Prosthecobacter dejongeii: one gene and its partners. Each later gene encodes a partner of the first gene's protein in a complex. Links are inferred from orthologs where the notes say so. Each region holds a gene or a part of one and is shown in the gene's direction. Other genes may lie near its edges.

What was found.
Region 2: the proteins of HNQ64_RS11470 (region 1) and nuoB are in contact, whole or in part, in a crystal structure (PDB 6Y11), measured with the Thermus thermophilus proteins. The link is inferred for Prosthecobacter dejongeii from one-to-one orthologs. Residues at the interface, in WP_096411122.1 of Thermus thermophilus: Arg36, Val44, Arg45, Met46, Gly47, Pro48, Asn49, Arg50, Val51, Leu57, Gln58, Ala61, Asp62, Ile64, Lys65, Ile67, Phe68, Lys69, Glu70, Ile72, Val74, Glu223, Ala224, Glu225, His233, Thr234, Glu235, Tyr236, Ser237, Trp241; in WP_096411117.1 of Thermus thermophilus: Arg16, Glu17, Gly18, Leu24, Leu27, Val28, Trp30, Gly31, Arg32, Asn34, Ser35, Trp37, Thr54, Asp55, Ala56, Asp59, Ala61, Arg62, Phe63, Gly64, Glu66, Val67, Phe68, Arg69, Ala70, Ser71, Arg73, Gln74, Ala75, Asp76.
Region 3: the proteins of HNQ64_RS11470 (region 1) and HNQ64_RS02260 are in contact, whole or in part, in a cryo-EM structure (PDB 6KHJ), measured with the Thermosynechococcus vestitus proteins. The link is inferred for Prosthecobacter dejongeii from one-to-one orthologs. Residues at the interface, in WP_126985484.1 of Thermosynechococcus vestitus: Gln8, Lys26, Trp29, Leu30, Pro33, Met34, Met37, Leu38, Leu83, Ile84, Phe85, Lys86, Glu87, Asp88, Val89, Leu90, Pro91, Ala92, Thr100, Ala104, Val107, Ile108, Phe111, Leu112, Tyr114, Ile115, Ile125, Ser126, Leu128, Phe133; in WP_126986108.1 of Thermosynechococcus vestitus: Gly6, Tyr7, Glu8, Tyr9, Phe10, Gly12, Phe13, Leu14, Ile16, Cys17, Ser18, Pro21, Ala24, Leu25, Ala27, Ser28, Leu31, Arg32, Pro33, Ser35, Arg40, Leu41, Thr42, Thr43, Tyr44, Glu45, Ile51, Gly53, Ala54, Trp55.

What each region holds. Positions count from the first base shown.
Region 1 is NZ_JACHIF010000004.1:219,171-224,268, forward strand. Bases 2,033-4,966 are described here. They hold HNQ64_RS11470 (complex I subunit 1/NuoH family protein), read left to right. Parts: upstream 2,033-2,832; coding sequence 2,833-4,101; downstream 4,102-4,966. Other genes in these bases: HNQ64_RS11465 (trimeric intracellular cation channel family protein), read right to left, coding at 2,033-2,597; HNQ64_RS11475 (NuoI/complex I 23 kDa subunit family protein), read left to right, coding at 4,114-4,659; HNQ64_RS11480 (NADH-quinone oxidoreductase subunit J family protein), read left to right, coding at 4,664-4,966. In the rest of the region: signal recognition particle-docking protein FtsY, read left to right, coding at 1-756; tRNA adenosine(34) deaminase TadA, read left to right, coding at 753-1,316; HNQ64_RS11460 (hypothetical protein), read left to right, coding at 1,418-1,969; more of HNQ64_RS11465, read right to left, coding at 1,980-2,032; more of HNQ64_RS11480, read left to right, coding at 4,967-5,098. UniProt on the Escherichia coli protein: NDH-1 shuttles electrons from NADH, via FMN and iron-sulfur (Fe-S) centers, to quinones in the respiratory chain. The immediate electron acceptor for the enzyme in this species is believed to be ubiquinone.
Region 2 is NZ_JACHIF010000001.1:1,155,588-1,160,502, reverse strand. Bases 1,378-4,128 are described here. They hold nuoB (NADH-quinone oxidoreductase subunit NuoB), read left to right. Parts: upstream 1,378-2,363; coding sequence 2,364-2,894; downstream 2,895-4,128. Other genes in these bases: HNQ64_RS04580 (antitoxin), read right to left, coding at 3,975-4,128; HNQ64_RS04585 (PIN domain-containing protein), read right to left, coding at 3,535-3,978; HNQ64_RS04590 (NADH-quinone oxidoreductase subunit C), read left to right, coding at 2,949-3,518; HNQ64_RS04600 (septal ring lytic transglycosylase RlpA family protein), read left to right, coding at 1,640-2,257; HNQ64_RS04605 (alpha/beta fold hydrolase), read left to right, coding at 1,378-1,567. Also shown: HNQ64_RS04610 (L-fucose/L-arabinose isomerase family protein), read right to left, coding at 1-707; more of HNQ64_RS04605, read left to right, coding at 863-1,377; more of HNQ64_RS04580, read right to left, coding at 4,129-4,232; HNQ64_RS04575 (sialate O-acetylesterase), read left to right, coding at 4,368-4,915. UniProt on the Escherichia coli protein: NDH-1 shuttles electrons from NADH, via FMN and iron-sulfur (Fe-S) centers, to quinones in the respiratory chain. The immediate electron acceptor for the enzyme in this species is ubiquinone.
Region 3 is NZ_JACHIF010000001.1:614,639-619,511, forward strand. What follows is about bases 1,378-4,086. They hold HNQ64_RS02260 (NADH-quinone oxidoreductase subunit A), read left to right. Parts: upstream 1,378-2,399; coding sequence 2,400-2,774; downstream 2,775-4,086. Other genes in these bases: HNQ64_RS02245 (hypothetical protein), read left to right, coding at 1,378-1,392; HNQ64_RS02250 (hypothetical protein), read left to right, coding at 1,415-1,642; HNQ64_RS02255 (hypothetical protein), read right to left, coding at 1,723-2,250; HNQ64_RS02265 (Dabb family protein), read left to right, coding at 2,787-3,104; HNQ64_RS02270 (hypothetical protein), read right to left, coding at 3,199-4,086. In the rest of the region: lpdA (dihydrolipoyl dehydrogenase), read left to right, coding at 1-565; HNQ64_RS02240 (hypothetical protein), read left to right, coding at 751-936; more of HNQ64_RS02245, read left to right, coding at 940-1,377; more of HNQ64_RS02270, read right to left, coding at 4,087-4,308; HNQ64_RS02275 (hypothetical protein), read right to left, coding at 4,622-4,873. UniProt on the Escherichia coli protein: NDH-1 shuttles electrons from NADH, via FMN and iron-sulfur (Fe-S) centers, to quinones in the respiratory chain. The immediate electron acceptor for the enzyme in this species is believed to be ubiquinone.

The sequences.
Region 1 (5,098 bases):
CTCGGGCCGAAGTTATCCATGCAGATCGTGGATGACCTGAAGGCTCAAAGCCGTAAATTGCATGGCGCAGACATTGTGCAGGTAGCGCGCGAGCACATCCGCAAAATCTTGCCTGAAAAGGCTGAGACACTGACGCCTCTGGACGGTAAACCCAAGGTGGTCCTGGTGATCGGGGTGAATGGCACTGGAAAGACCACCTCCACGGCCAAACTGGCCCATCTTCTCCATAAAGGCGGAAAAAAGGTGGTGCTAGCCGCAGCAGATACTTTCCGCGCAGCCGCCGTGGAGCAGCTGGAAGTCTGGTCTCAGCGCCTAAACATCCCCATGGTGAAAGGGCCGCCAAATGGTGATCCCGCCTCTGTTTGTTTTGAGGCGTATGACCTCGCCAGTCGCACTCAGGCGGACTTCCTGCTATGTGACACGGCGGGCCGCTTACACAACAAGCACAACCTCATGGAAGAGCTGAAAAAGATCCACCGCATCCTGGGGCGTAAAGACAGCACCTCTCCCCACGAAGTTCTTTTGGTGGTGGATGCCACCACGGGGGCCAATGCCCTCCAGCAGGCACGCGAGTTTCACAAGATCATCCCACTGACGGGCGTCATCGTCACCAAGCTGGATGGCAGTGGTAAAGGCGGCATTTTAGTGACCATCCAGCAGGAGCTGGGGGTGCCCACCCGCTACATCGGCCTGGGTGAAAAAGTGGAGGAATTTCAGCCCTTCAACAGTCAACGTTTCGTCGAGGAACTGCTATGAGCCTGGAACTTCCCCAAACCATTGATCTCGTCTCGGATGAGCACTTCATGCGCGAGGCTCTACGTCTGGCCAAAAAAGCAGCCCGTCAGGATGAGGTGCCCATTGGCGCGGTCATCGTTCACAAAGGGCAGATCATCGGTCGTGCCTGGAATCAGGTGGAAACGCTGAAAGATGCCACCGCTCATGCCGAAATGCTGGCTCTGACTCAGGCGGAGAGTGCGATGGAAGACTGGCGTTTAGCGGAGTGTGATCTCTACGTTACCAAAGAGCCTTGTCCCATGTGTGCCGGGGCGATTGTCCACTGCCGGATTCGGCGGGTCATCTTCGGTTGTGTGGATGTCAAAGGTGGGGCGGCAGGGGGATTTTGGAATCTGCTGCAAGCTCCCAATCTCAACCATCGCAGCGAGATCACGCCCGGTGTTTTGGCGGATGACAGCATCGCTTTGCTAAAGGCTTTTTTTGCCGATGCGCGCAAGCGGAAAGCTCTGGGCCTAGCCCATACGAAGGGGATTGGCACGCCTCCTCAGATATCGGACTCGACGATCTTTGATGGCCCTTAAACGGGAGTCCTTTGTCCCAGGTTAGCATGCGTTCTGCCCGGTCATCGGTTTTCTCATTTTTTTCTTCCGGTGGCTGGGGGGCATTCGCTAACATCTGAGACATGAGCGATACGACCTGGCATCTCATCAAAGCGGCTGACAATCAAGAATACGGCCCCATCACCACCGAGACCCTTTTGGGCTGGGCTAGCGAGGCTAAAATTTCGCCCATGGATAAGTTATCCAATGACGGGCGACAGACCTGGCAGCGGGCACCCATGATCCAGGAATTGCAGATGGATTGGCTGATCCAAATGCCGGATCAGTATCTTTATGGGCCGACCAATGTCGCCACCATTCAGGAGTTTTTAGCCACAGGAGAAATTGATGAAAATGTCGTTCTGATCAATTGCGTGGATGCCACGGAATCCCGGCTTTCAGATCAGGCCTTCTTTGGTTTTAGCCCGCATCACACGCGCAGCGCCGAAACTACCTTGGTGGGTGCCCAGTGGCCAGATCTGCAGAAGGGGAGTGGGGACGCGCTTTTGCAGCAGCGTGTCGGCCTTTTAGAAAAGCAAATCGTGGAATATCAGCGCTCACTGGATCAATGGGAAACCAGCTACCAGAGCCTGCGTCAGCAATTCATAGAGGCCACTGGGCGCGAGCCGCTTTAACAGGGAGATTTCACTTTTTGGGTCGTGTCTGGAAAGTGGGTAATCGCAGTTTCCAGCGCATGGCGGCGAGCCGCAGAATTAAGATCACCGACATAGCTATATAGCGATGGCTTTCTGAAGGTGGAAGCCATCGTTCCAGCAACACAAAAATGGTGGCCCCTATGCCCACTGCGGTCGCATAAAGTTCAACCTCCGCTCTCAGGACCCAAGGAATTTCACTTCGCAAAACATCCCGGAGGATACCTCCCGCGACTCCCGTGACGATGCCCAGGAGGACTGCTACGATGGCAGGTGAGCCTAGGAGAAGGGCTTTCTCCGTACCGACAATGCCAAAGAGGGCCAGCCCAAAGGCATCTGCCAAGGTCAATGCTCGATTGGGTATTTCGATGAACCCCGCCAGCACAAACGTGCTCACCGCAGCTACAAGAGACCACGTGATGTGGTCAGGAGCCTGAATCCAGAAAACGGGGCGTACACCCAGGCACAGATCGCGTATCGTTCCGCCACCCACCGCTGCCACGAGAGCTAAAACTACCGCTCCAAAGAGGTCCATGCGTTTTCCCTCGGCTGCAAGCACGCCGGAAATGGCGCATACAGCACAGGCAGAATACTCAATCCAGGGTGGCATCTGGTCATTTTGAACCAAAAAACGCAGAAATCGAAGACCAAGTCTGCTCCTTTCTAAAGACATCCATGGGTGATGGATGTCTCGCAGCATGGTTTTCCCCGTCCGGCAACCTCTCAATTTGGTAAAAAAAGGGTCAAAAGAGGGGGCTTAGGGCCCACAAAAGTGTGAGCTTGTGAAATTTTTCACAAATTCGGGTTGCCCGTCGTAAAGCCTTCCTGATAATGCACACGCCCCCATGGCAGCACTTCTCGCCAGCTTCGACTTTGCCTTCCTCATCACTTCGGTGGTGAAGATCGTTTTCCTGACCTTTTTGGTCATCTTGCCCATGGTCGCTTACTCCGTTTATGCGGAGAGGCGATTTTCGGCCATCATCCAGGACCGTGTCGGCCCCAACCGAACCGGGATCCCCTTGACGCTTTTTGGCTTCAAGAAGGATATCCAGATCTTTGGGATCGGGGGCCTGGTGCAGCCCATGGCAGATGGTTTGAAGTTTCTTCTCAAAGAAGATTTCACCCCGAAGTCCGTCAATACTTTCTACTATTGGTTGGCTCCAGCGCTGACAATGGTCCCGGCACTGATGACTTGTGCCGTGTTGCCTTTTGGGAGCGAATTGGATTTTTCATTCCTCAATCCAATGATTGAAAAATTGGGTGGAACAGGCTTTTCCGCACCTGTGAAGTCTGTGATTGCTGACCTGAATGTCGGGCCGCTTTTCACCTTCGCTATCGCGTCCTTGGGGGTTTACGGGATCGTCCTAGCAGGATGGTCCTCGAACTCGAAGTATCCCTTCCTCGGAGGGGTTCGCTCCTCGGCGCAGATGATCTCCTATGAACTGTCCCTGGGGCTTTCGATCATTCCTGTTTTGATGGTGTTCGGTGAGCTGAATCTCTCTAAGATGTCAGCGTTCCAAGACGCGAACGGTTGGCTCCTGCTGCCTTTCTGGGGTGAAGGTTTGACGGCTGAACGCTGGGTGCTGCTGGTGCCCATGGTCATTTCCTTCTGCATTTTCACGGTGGCGATGTTTGCTGAGACCAATCGCTTGCCTTTTGACCTGGCGGAGTGCGAAACGGAACTCGTTGCAGGTTACCATACGGAATACAGCTCCATGAAATTTGCCCTCTTCTTCTTGGGCGAATATGCAGCCATGATCATTGGATCGGGTTTGGCCGTTACCTTGTTCCTGGGCGGCTGGAGCATTCCTTTCTGGCCCTTCTTTGAATACGTCGGGAACATGATCGGGTTGGATACTGCCTTTGGCTGGCTCGGGAGCAGCTTTCAGCTTCATTACTCCGCAGGTTCCACGCCTTTTTGGCTTGGACTTCTACACATTGGCGTCTTCTTTTTGAAGGTCATCGTCTTCATTCTTTTCTTCATCCTCATTCGCTGGTCACTGCCGCGGTTCCGCTTTGACCAACTTATGAAATTGGGCTGGCTGTTCATGTTTGAACTGGCTCTGGCCAATGTCATCCTGACTGCCGTGATCATGGCCTGCTTCACGAAGTAATTTCCCCCTCCGATGGCAACAATTATCGTCCAACGCCCCAAGCTCGCCTGGCATGAGAGATGGTTCATCTCCACGCTCGTCAAAGGTTTGAAAATTACGCTCGGGCACGCCCTTAAAACATTCCGCGAGATCGTAGGCGGCAAGGAAAAGGTGACCATGGAATACCCTGAGCAAAAATGGGATGCCAATCTGCCTTCCTACTACCGGGGTGCTCCCGCTTTGGTGACCGATGAACAGGAACGTGAGCGCTGCGTGAGCTGCCAACTTTGCGAGTTCATTTGCCCTCCAAAGGCCATCCGTATCACTCCCGGTGAAATCCCCAGCGATGATCCATGGGCCAAAGTGGAAAAGCGGCCGAAGGAGTTCGATATTGATATGACTCGCTGCATCTACTGCGGCATGTGTGAAGAAGTTTGTCCTGAACAGGCCATCTATTTGCGTAAAGATTACGCCATCACAGGTGAATCCCGTGCTGAATTGATGCACAACAAGAAGAAGCTCTATGAGATCGGCGGCAAGCGCGTTGGCCTCGTCAACAAGTGGAATGAATTGAAGTAGAGCCATGCCTTCTATCCTCTTTTATCTTTTCAGCGCGATGACCTTAGGCTTTGGCCTGTTGGTCGTCACGGCGCGAAATCCCGTTACCAGTGCTCTGTCTTTAGCGGGTAGCTTCGTTGGTCTTGCGGCTCTTTTCTTGAGCTTGGATGCTTACTTCATCGGAACCATCCAGATCCTTGTTTACGCAGGTGCCGTGATGGTGCTTTTCCTCTTCATCATTATGTTGTTGGATATCAAGGCGGAGGAAGGCAAGAAGCCCAACCTCCCCGCTGTCATCGGAGGTATTGTTTTGGCCGTTATTTTGGCGCTTCAGATCGCGACAGTTTGCAGCAGTTTTAGCAACGGAGCTGTTAAAATTAAAGACGCTCCTCTCGTGCTTCAGAAAGCAGGCGAGTTGGCCAAGATTCCAACCATTGCTAATGACCTAAAGGCAGGAGTG
Region 2 (4,915 bases), on another replicon or contig:
TGCATGGCTGCATAGAGACTGGACTGGCTGAGTCTTTCTTTAAAGCAGCCGGTGGCGTGAAAAAGATTGTCCGGGATAATGGCATTGTACATGCCCATGCAGCCTTCATCGAAGACGCCGAGAATCGCCTTGTGATTGCGGAAACGACGCCCGAAATCCCGGCCCAGACTTTCATCCTCCTGCGGCAGCTTCAGCAGGGAAAGATCGCGCACATGGGACTGGTCATGCGTCACGGCACCCGTATCGAGCCATTCACGCAGGCCATTTTTAAAATAGGCATCGGTGAAGGTCTCGCTCCAGAGCGTGGAGTAGGTCACGCCGGCCTTGGTCAGCGACGCATTCAGATTCAGCAGGCCCACGAGGCCGGGCCACTGGCCGCTCCAGTTCGCCACGGTCAAGATGGGGCCGCGATGCGTGCTAAGCCCCGCGAGCACGTGATGCGAATATTGCCACACCGCCTCTGCCACGATGATGGGCGCATCTGGGTCCACCGTGCGAAAGACCTCGATCCCCTCACGCTGACTGGCGATGAAGCCGTGCTTTTTCTTGGCATCGTATGGATGAGCACGTTTGACCTCATAACCTTCGGCTTTAAGAGCTTTGGCCAAAGCGTCTTCCATGGCCTTCTGGGCAGGCCAGCAGGTTTGGTTGGCGGAAAGTCGGAGGTCGCCGCTGGCGACGAGCTGGATGGCGCGATGGTTGGGCATGATCTCTTAAGCATCTTCCAAAACAAGCTCCTCAAGCAATGCCTCGGTGCTGCTCATTCTTGCTGGGTGTTTGACGATTCTTGACCCTGGCCACCTCCGATTGTCCTGCACAGCCAAAAGTTGACCAAAAGACGTTCTCGCTGCATTAGTACCCTATGAAACCTACCCAGCGCGACATCGTGGTTTTGATCCACGGGCTCGGGCGTTCGCCTCGCAGTCTGCTGGCGTTGCGTTTCTGGTTATGGCGGGCGGGTTACAGGGTCATCAGCGTGAGCTACCCCTCCCGTCGTGTCACAGTGCAGAAAGCCGTGGATCAATGGTTAAAACCTGTTTTAGCTAAACTGCGACTGACCAAGGGCACGCGCGTTCATTTTGTCACGCACTCTCTGGGCGGTATCCTGTTCCGGGCCTGGGCAGAGAACCGAGACCCGTCCTTCCCTCTCGGCCGCACCGTGATGTTAGGCCCGCCGAATCAAGGCAGCGAGGTGCTTGCGCAACTGGGGGAGTCGCCCTGGTTGCGTCGTTTGTTAGGCCCCGTCATTCATGAGCTGGGGGTGGATGAAACAAGCACTCCGCGCAGGCTTGGGGCCGTGCCGCCCGGCACCGGCATCATCATGGGAAATAAGCCTGTGATTACCCTTTTCCGTGATCTCTTGGGCCCCGAGTCCGATGGCATCGTCACCGTCGCGGGGGGTTGGGTTGCAGGGCAGGCAGATTTCATGGTCACGCAGGCAGACCACACATTCATGATGTGGCGGCCCCGGGTGCTGCGGGCGGTGGAGCGTTTTTTGAAGGAGGGTGCCTTCATCTCCCACACGGAGTGGGCCATGGCTGACAACTTATCGCCCGCATCCTCCTAGACCCCATTGTCGAAGCTTTCTTAATTTCTAAGAGTGACGAAGCGCACTTCTTTGTGTAAAAACCATGCCTGCATGTTTTGTCGCTGGTTTCTCTGTCTCTCCATGCTGGCCCTGGTCAGTTGCGCCTCACGTCCACCTGCCCACAGGGAGCAGGGCTGGGCCTCCTATGTCGCAGACCAATACACCGGACGACCTACCTCTTCAGGTGAGATCTATTATCCACAAGCTTACACCGCTGCCCACACCACCTTGCCCTTTGGCACCGTGGTGACGGTGAAAAACATGCTCAATGGCCGCACGGTGAATGTCACCGTCAATGATCGCTTTCCCTATTATCAGGGACGTGTGATCAATCTCTCCAGCGCCGCTGCCCAGCAGATCGGCATCCCCTACATGCAGATGGGTCAGGTGGAGGTCACGGCTCAAACGGTGGCTCGAGGAAACTACGGCGCCCCAGCCCAGCCACAGTATGGGGGCTATGCCCAGCAGCCCGCTTACTCCCCACGGCCTGCGGCACCTCCATCTTACTCGCCACAGCCTGCCTACGGGGGCTACACCCCGCAGCCCACCACCCCCTCTTACTCAGCTCCCGCTGCCACTTACCAAGTGCAGCAACCCGCAGGCGGTGCCCCTAACGCACCTGGATTTAACGGAACCAGCAGCACCCCTCCTGGTCTGAAGACCTTCTAAATGATACTTCACGGGCTGCCCGAGCTTGTGAAAACTTTCACAAACGGGTTGCCGGGGGGGGAGCCGGGGCGTATTTCTTCCATCGTTAACCTCTTTTTCCAACGCCATGGTCGCCCCTGCTGAAACCGAAGCCTCCTACGATTCCAAAATCGAGGGCAATGTCGTCGTCACCAAGCTGGACTCTGCGGTCAACTGGATGCGCAAGAACTCCCTCTGGCCGATGCCCATGGGCCTCGCCTGCTGTGCCATCGAGATGATGGCCTCCGCTTGCAGCCGTTATGACCTCAGCCGCTTTGGCATGGAGGTCATGCGCTTTTCCCCCCGTCAGGCGGATGTGATGATCGTCGCAGGCACAGTGACTTACAAAATGGCCCTGGCCGTGAAACGCGTGTGGGACCAGATGCCGGAGCCCAAGTGGTGCATCGCCATGGGTGCCTGTGCCTCCAGCGGTGGCATGTATCGCAGTTACGCTGTGCTTCAGGGCATTGATCACCTGATCCCAGTGGACGTGTACATCTCGGGCTGCCCTCCACGCCCGGAAGCTCTCATGGAAGGTCTGATGCGCTTGCAGCGTAAAATCGAAGGCGAGCACTCCATCTCCGAGCAGAAGCAGGAATTGATCAACGAGCTGTCCTAATTTTAGGCCCGTCAAAAATCGTCAAAAGGACAACAAGCCGCACCGAATCGCATCATGAACGCCGCGCAAATGGTCACCGCCCTGAAGGAAAAATTCGGCGATGCCGTCCTCAGCACCACCGAATTTCGGGGCGAGCACACCCTGCAAGTTTCCTTGACCAGTGTGAAATCGCTGCTCAAATACTGCCGTGACGAGCTGAACTTCGATTACCTCGTGGACATCTCCAGCCTGGATCACATGGGCCAGGAACCGCGTTTTGAAATGGTCTATGAAGTGTATGGCTACGGCCATCACCAGCACCTGCGCATCAAGGCCCAGATCCCCGATGAAGAAGAACCCGCCACCGTCAGTGACATCTGGCCCACGGCCGACTGGCATGAGCGTGAAGTCTGGGACATGATGGGCATCAAATTCGCCGGTCATCCCGATCTGCGCCGCATCCTCATGTGGGAAGGTTACCCCTACTTCCCCCTGCGCAAAGACTTCCCCCTCGCCGGCAAACCCAGCGACATGCCCGAAGTCGGCTTCACTGGCATCGCCCCCATGGCAGACGGTCCCTTCGTCACCAGCGCAGGTGCCCCAGACACCGTGGCCCGCGAGCCGCGCGCAAAGCGGGTGGAGTAGTGTTTGGCAGCCCTGGTTATTCTTCGAGAGGATTCCAGACGCGCTTAAAGCCCATCCCTTCAAAGTCCTTCAAGTTCACGGTAGCAAACTCCGTGACTCCTTGAAGAGTGAGCGACAGCGCGATTCTCAAATCAAAAGCTTTTCGTCGCGCAAAATTTTTCATTCTTAGGTGCGGCCAATAAAGGTCATGAAACACCTTACTGTCCGGAGGAAAACCCAAGATTTGCCATCGCGGGTGACAGCGAAAAGCCTCACAAACAGCCACTGCTTCGGGAGCATCTAAAGGCTTGAGAAGCACCACTGGATTTCGTAACAATCCGTAGAGTTCGACTAAAACGAACTCCGAGATAGCCACCTCATCACGATCTTGTAAACCCATCACAAACAAAAACGCCTTCGCATGATCTGGGTGGTCTGGATTGACAGCTGGTAGCAAAATATTCGTGTCGAGAGCAATCATGACTGATCGAGACCTCGCATGGATTCTTCCTCACTGGAAATGTCTCTAAGTTTGTCCAGAGGAACCAGGGCGCGACCCGCAGATACCTTGGGCAGAACCCATTTTTGAGGCTCGGCTATCGGCTGTGGGAACCGAGCTAAAAACAGCTCAATTCCACGTCTAGCAATCTCGGCTAAAGAAAGCTCTTTCTGCTCTGCCAAAGCTTTGGCCCGGCGATAAAGCTCATCGGGAAGCTGGATTTGCGTACGCGTCATGATGTCAATTATACATCCTTTTTGAAAGCCGTCAATTTTACATCAGCAACCTATTTCATAGGGCTATGCATTATTTTCGGATCGACGAAGGGTTCATCTTGGAGATGACGTACTACACGCTCTCTTATCCCATCCATGCGCACACTCGCACTCACCTCACTCCTCGCTGCCTTGGCCTTTTCGGCTCGGGCGGAAATCAAACTACCCGCCATCATTGGCGATAACATGGTCCTGCAGCAAAAGCAGGCCAACCCCATCTGGGGCTGGGATACGCCCGGCACGGATGTGACCGTGACCTTTGCAGGCCAGACCAAGACCGCCAAAGCAGGCGCGGATGGCAAATGGACCGTGAAGCTGGATGCGGTACCTGCCAATGCGCAGCCTGCCACCCTCGGCATCAAAGGCACCAATACCCGCGAGCTGAAAAACGTCCTCGTGGGTGAGGTGTGGATCTGCTCCGGCCAGTCCAACATGCAGTGGAGCGTGAACGCCTCCTGGGATGCAGACCTAGAAATCGCCACGGCGAAATACCCGAACATCCGCCTCATCTCCGTGCCACAAGTGGGCACTCAAGAGCCCCAGCAGGACTTCAAAGGCCAGTGGGTAGAGTGCTCCCCACAGACCGTGGGCCCGTTCAGCGCGGTCGGTTATTTCTATGGTCGCGTCCTGCATCGCATGCTGGA
Region 3 (4,873 bases), on another replicon or contig:
CGTGCTGCCAGGCGGCATCGAGCTGAAGCTGACCGACCGCGGCTGGCTGCAGACGGACGACCGCTACCAAACCAGCGTCAAAGGCATCTACGCCGCAGGCGACATCATCGGGCCACCGTGGCTCGCCCACGTGGCCAGCTATGAGGCCGTGCAGTGCGTGGAAGGCCTCTTCGCCAAGCACAAACCGAAGAAAGTCACCGTCTTCCCAGGCTGCACCTACTGCAACCCGCAGGTGGCCAGCATCGGCCTCACCGAGCGCGCGGCCAAGGAAAAAGGCCTCAAGTTCAAGGTGGGCAAGTTCCCCTACGTCGCCAGTGGCAAGGCCCTCGCCGCCGCTGAGTCCGAAGGCTTTGTCAAAATCCTCTACGGTGAGCCTCACGGCGAAATCATCGGCGCGCACATCGTCGGCAGCGAAAGCACCGAGATGATCGCCGAGATCGGCCTGGCCATGAACCTGGAAGCCACCTGGGACGAAATCGAAGCCACCATCCACGCCCACCCCACCCTGAGCGAAATGGTGAAAGAAGCGACCGAAGTGGCCAAGGGCCACCCGATCCACGTTTAACCCATCGAATCAACGATGAACCTTTTGGGCAGCCCGACGGAAGTGATTCTATCGGCTGCCCAAACTGTTTTAGGGCGCTTGGTCTGTTGTTATGGAGCCTGCTGGCGGGCGATGCTGATCCCCGCCATTCCCCAGGCCATTCTTGAGGGCGAGCCTGACATGCTCCTTGCCGTTCTACTGCAACCTTGGATCTCATCCCCGTCGCCTTCGTCAGCCTGGTTTCAGCCACTGGCCTCCTCGTGTATCTCCTTTGCATCGCCTTCACGATCTATTTTGTCCGTGAAGAGCTTTCGTTCAAATGGCTGCTGGTCCCCATGCTCCTCGTCGCTGTGCATACCGCGCTCATCGGCTATCGCTGGGGGATTCTATGACCCATGCCCGCTCCTATTCAATCCACGATGAAGACCATCTTTGAGTATCTCATAGTCTCGGTGATCGCCATCTTGATGGCCTGGGTGGGTTACTGGCTGATGGGAAAATACGACCCAAAAACCATACACTGGACCAACTTTGAGTGGGAATGGCGGTCAGTCCTTTGGTGGATCTGGTCATCCGTCATCTCAATCGTCACCTGGGTGTATCTCTATCGTATTTGCCGCGACCTTCACTGGCTGGTTCTACCTGCCTTGGGAATCACTAGCCCCATCATCGGCGCCCTGCTGTTCGTGATCCCATACTTTCTTTTTCCTTTCATATTCCTTTGGGGTTATGCCCCAGTGATCTTCCCGGTGGGCCTTGTCACAGGGCTGATCATTTCAATCGCCACGCTGCCCTTCCGGCCCAAAGGCGTGCTGCGGGGCAATGTGGGCCCGGATCTCTTTTCATGAAAACAGAAAACCTCTGCGCATCATGATTCGCATCACCTCCGGCGGCGACGCCAGCCTCATTGGATTGATCAGACTGACAGCCGCAGGCTGGCACTATGTTTTGTCACCTTCCTACCGTTTCAAAAAACACCGGGAATGGAGGAAGATCGCTGGAACCATGGGGGTGATTTATGGCGTCGCCTCGTGCCTTCTGGCCTTCGTGTTTTCCCTTCTGATTCCCGTCATGGCTTGTCTGGTGACTCACTATTGAACAAGCACATCCTCAATGCTGCGGAAATCCGGCGCTCCTATCAAGAGCAAACCCATGAGTTGATCGCCACAAATCCCCCCTCACCCGAAATTCTTCCGGATGCGTGGTTCGCGCATGATTGCCTTGCTGAGGGTCTCGCCCAGGGGGTCGGGTAAAAATTGCTCCAGGCCCAGGCGCAGGACGAGGGCATTCGGCAGGGCCTGGGGGCGGAGGGTGAGCAGGATGTCCACCGCTTCCTTCACCAGTTCCGCACCGTCCAGTTCCTGTTCCCACAGGTCTTTGATGATGATCACCAGCGCCACGGCCGCGCTGCGGGAGCGGCCCGCCCAGCATTGCAGCACCAGAGGTTCACGTTTCGTCTCGGCCGTGTAACGTAAAATAGCCTCCAAATGCGCCGCCGTGGGCCCCTGGCCATGATTTCCCTGCAGGGTCAGCACATCCTCAAACACCATGGGATGGCTGCTGCACGCCTGAGTCAGGTCGGCCTCGGCCTGGATGGGCTCGCGGATGCTGACCACATGCCAACGGCCCGGCTCCTTCGCCAAAAATGGAGTGATCTGGGTGGCCGAGCAGATGGCGAGGTCGCGCTCTAGGCGCTGGATGAACATGATCCATCCTAGCGGCTAACGAGGAGGAACGCTAGGAGAGTCTTGGAGAGAAAACCATCCTGGGCCATTTCAGTCCAGAAGGCCTCGTTTCGTCGCCTTGACGCTGGCCCTAGGGTCGGTTAATACTCCGCGCCCCTTTCCCCTTTGTCATGATCGAGAACTATCTCCCCGTCCTTCTGCAAGTCGTCCTCGCTGGCGGTTTTGCTGGCGTCACGCTGCTGATTTCTGTGCTGCTGGGCAAGTCTGCCAAGCGCAACACGATGAAGGACAGCGCCTATGAGTGCGGCATGCTGCCCCTCACGGAAGGCCAGCCCCGCTTCAGCGTGAAGTTCTACATCGTGGCGATGCTCTTCGTCCTGTTCGATATCGAGGTGGTTTTCCTCTACCCCGGGGCCATCATTTATCGCGACTACCTCTCCGTCTTTGGCCTGGGCATCGCCTGGGCCGCCCTCGGTTTCATCAGCATCCTCGGCGTGGCTTTCCTTTATGCCTGGCGCAAAGGGGCGCTGGATTGGAAAAACTGATTTCTGCCCCGGATGATCGCCTACCTCAGCCTCTACAAGCTGCGCCCTGAGGTGACCGAAGAAAAGCTGGAGGACATGATGTCCCGCGCCCGCATGGCCCTGCTGCGCGTGCCAGAGGTGCTGACGGTGAAAACCGGCAAGCGCGTGAACCCCAACGACCCCTACCCCTGGTTCGTTTACCTGGAAGTGGAGAGCATGGATAAACTGGCCATCTGCCAGGATGATCCCCACTACATCAAATTCCGCGAAGACGTGCTGAAGCCCAATGTGGCCGAGCAAGAGGCCACTGCCTTTGAGATGGAGCCACGCAAGGACGTGAAGTACTCCTAGGGCTACCTAGGGCTACCTTTCTGCCCTTGAAACATGAGGCCCCGCGCACAGCAGGCTGCACGCGGGGCGGGTGATTTTCTCTCTGGGCCAGGACTCAGTTCGCGCGGCGAATCAGCATGGGGCTGGGCTGAAGGTCATCAGCACTCGGAGGCTCAGCACCGATGTTTGGACTCACCGTCGCAGGCAGCTCATCCTCCATCTTCCAGGGGCCCAGTTTGGTCGCTGCAAAGGTATCAAAGGGCGCATACATCGTGATCACTTCTCCAGAGCGGCGACTGCCCTGCTTTAGCGAAAAGCGAATCTGGGTCTGGGAAAACTCTGCATTGGCTTCATCAATGGTGAGGTTGATCGGGGCCACCGTGTTATTGATCGGGAAGGCGAATTGAGTCAGCACCACACCCCCATCCGGCGTCACCTCCATGGTGCGGTCCAGGCGACGCTGCAGCACCTTCCAGCGGGCATTGCCAGTGGTGGCCCCCATGCGCAGGATCTCCGCCACGGTGAAGGGGTCCAGCGTCAGTTCCGCATACGTCACAAGGCTGAGGCCCGAGGCCGTCCCGCGGATGCTCACACTCTCCACCACTGAGAACAGCGGGGCAGATGGAATCGCCGTCGTGGGCTGGTTTTTAAAAGTCACATTCAGTGGCAGGGGGCGATTTGCCGTAAGGCTCCGGGGAAAAAATCGTGCCGAACCTGTGCGCACGGTCGCATTCGCAGGCAGCAGCTCCGTGGTGCCTGTCTTCACACTGCTCACATCCCACTGGGCGGTATTGATGATGGCAAACCCACGAGCCCTTTGGGCTAAGGAGACGACCGAGAAACTAGGCTGTGTGCGGCTGTTAAAAAGGCTGCCGTTCACCAGCGTCGTGGCACCTGTGATGGCTGCATTCGGGATCGTGAATCGGATCAGCTTGGGGGATACATAGGTCACTGGTGCCGAAACTGCCATGCCCAGGGACGTGCGAAATTGGATGTGTGTCACCGTGCGCACTTCGCCAAACACTGCCCCGCCAAAAGTGGTGCTATCGGCTTCGAGGTTCGCCAGCACCGAGTGGCCCACCGGGGCTGCCGCAGGCACATAGGAGGTGATGATCGGGATGCCTTTGGGCGACACCACATTTTGAGCCGATAGTTGGTTAGCCATGCCGAGGGAAAAAGCCAGGAGAGTCCCGAGATGGAGAAGGAAAGAGCGTTTCGTTTTCATGAGCGTGTGAGTGTGTTTGAAGCTAAATTTCAGAGTGTTCCAGCCCGCTATCAGGCCTTCGTTCACAGTGCAGATGCAGGCCGCTCAGCGAACTTGCGCAGATTCATGAAAAAAAATTCGCGTGACCTTATTCCCCTTGATCATCCGCTTGTGGCCTGAAGAGCAGATGGACTCAGCCCAGGGTGCCTGCGCTGCTCGCTGGGCACTCTGAAGGAGCGCGAACGTGCAGCTGCACGACTATCCACCGCATCATCACGCAAAAAAAACTCCGCCGGTTTCCCGGCGGAGTCTGGAGAGGGAAAACACCCCGGTTTTAGGGAAGCGGTGGCTCGTAAGTGAGGCCGTCACCCGTGATGAAGGTAGGCAGGAAGCCAGGGTTGGTCAGCGTGATCACGATGTTGGCGTGAACCGTGTTGTTGGGGTTGCGCAGGGTGACGGCAATCTCTCTCGCCTGGTTAGGCCAGTTGGTGGGCTCGATCACCGTGCCAGTGGCAATGACGGTGGCGGGATCACCCTGCCATTTGCGGAAGCTCATTGCACCAGTGGTGATGTCGGAGATGAAGTC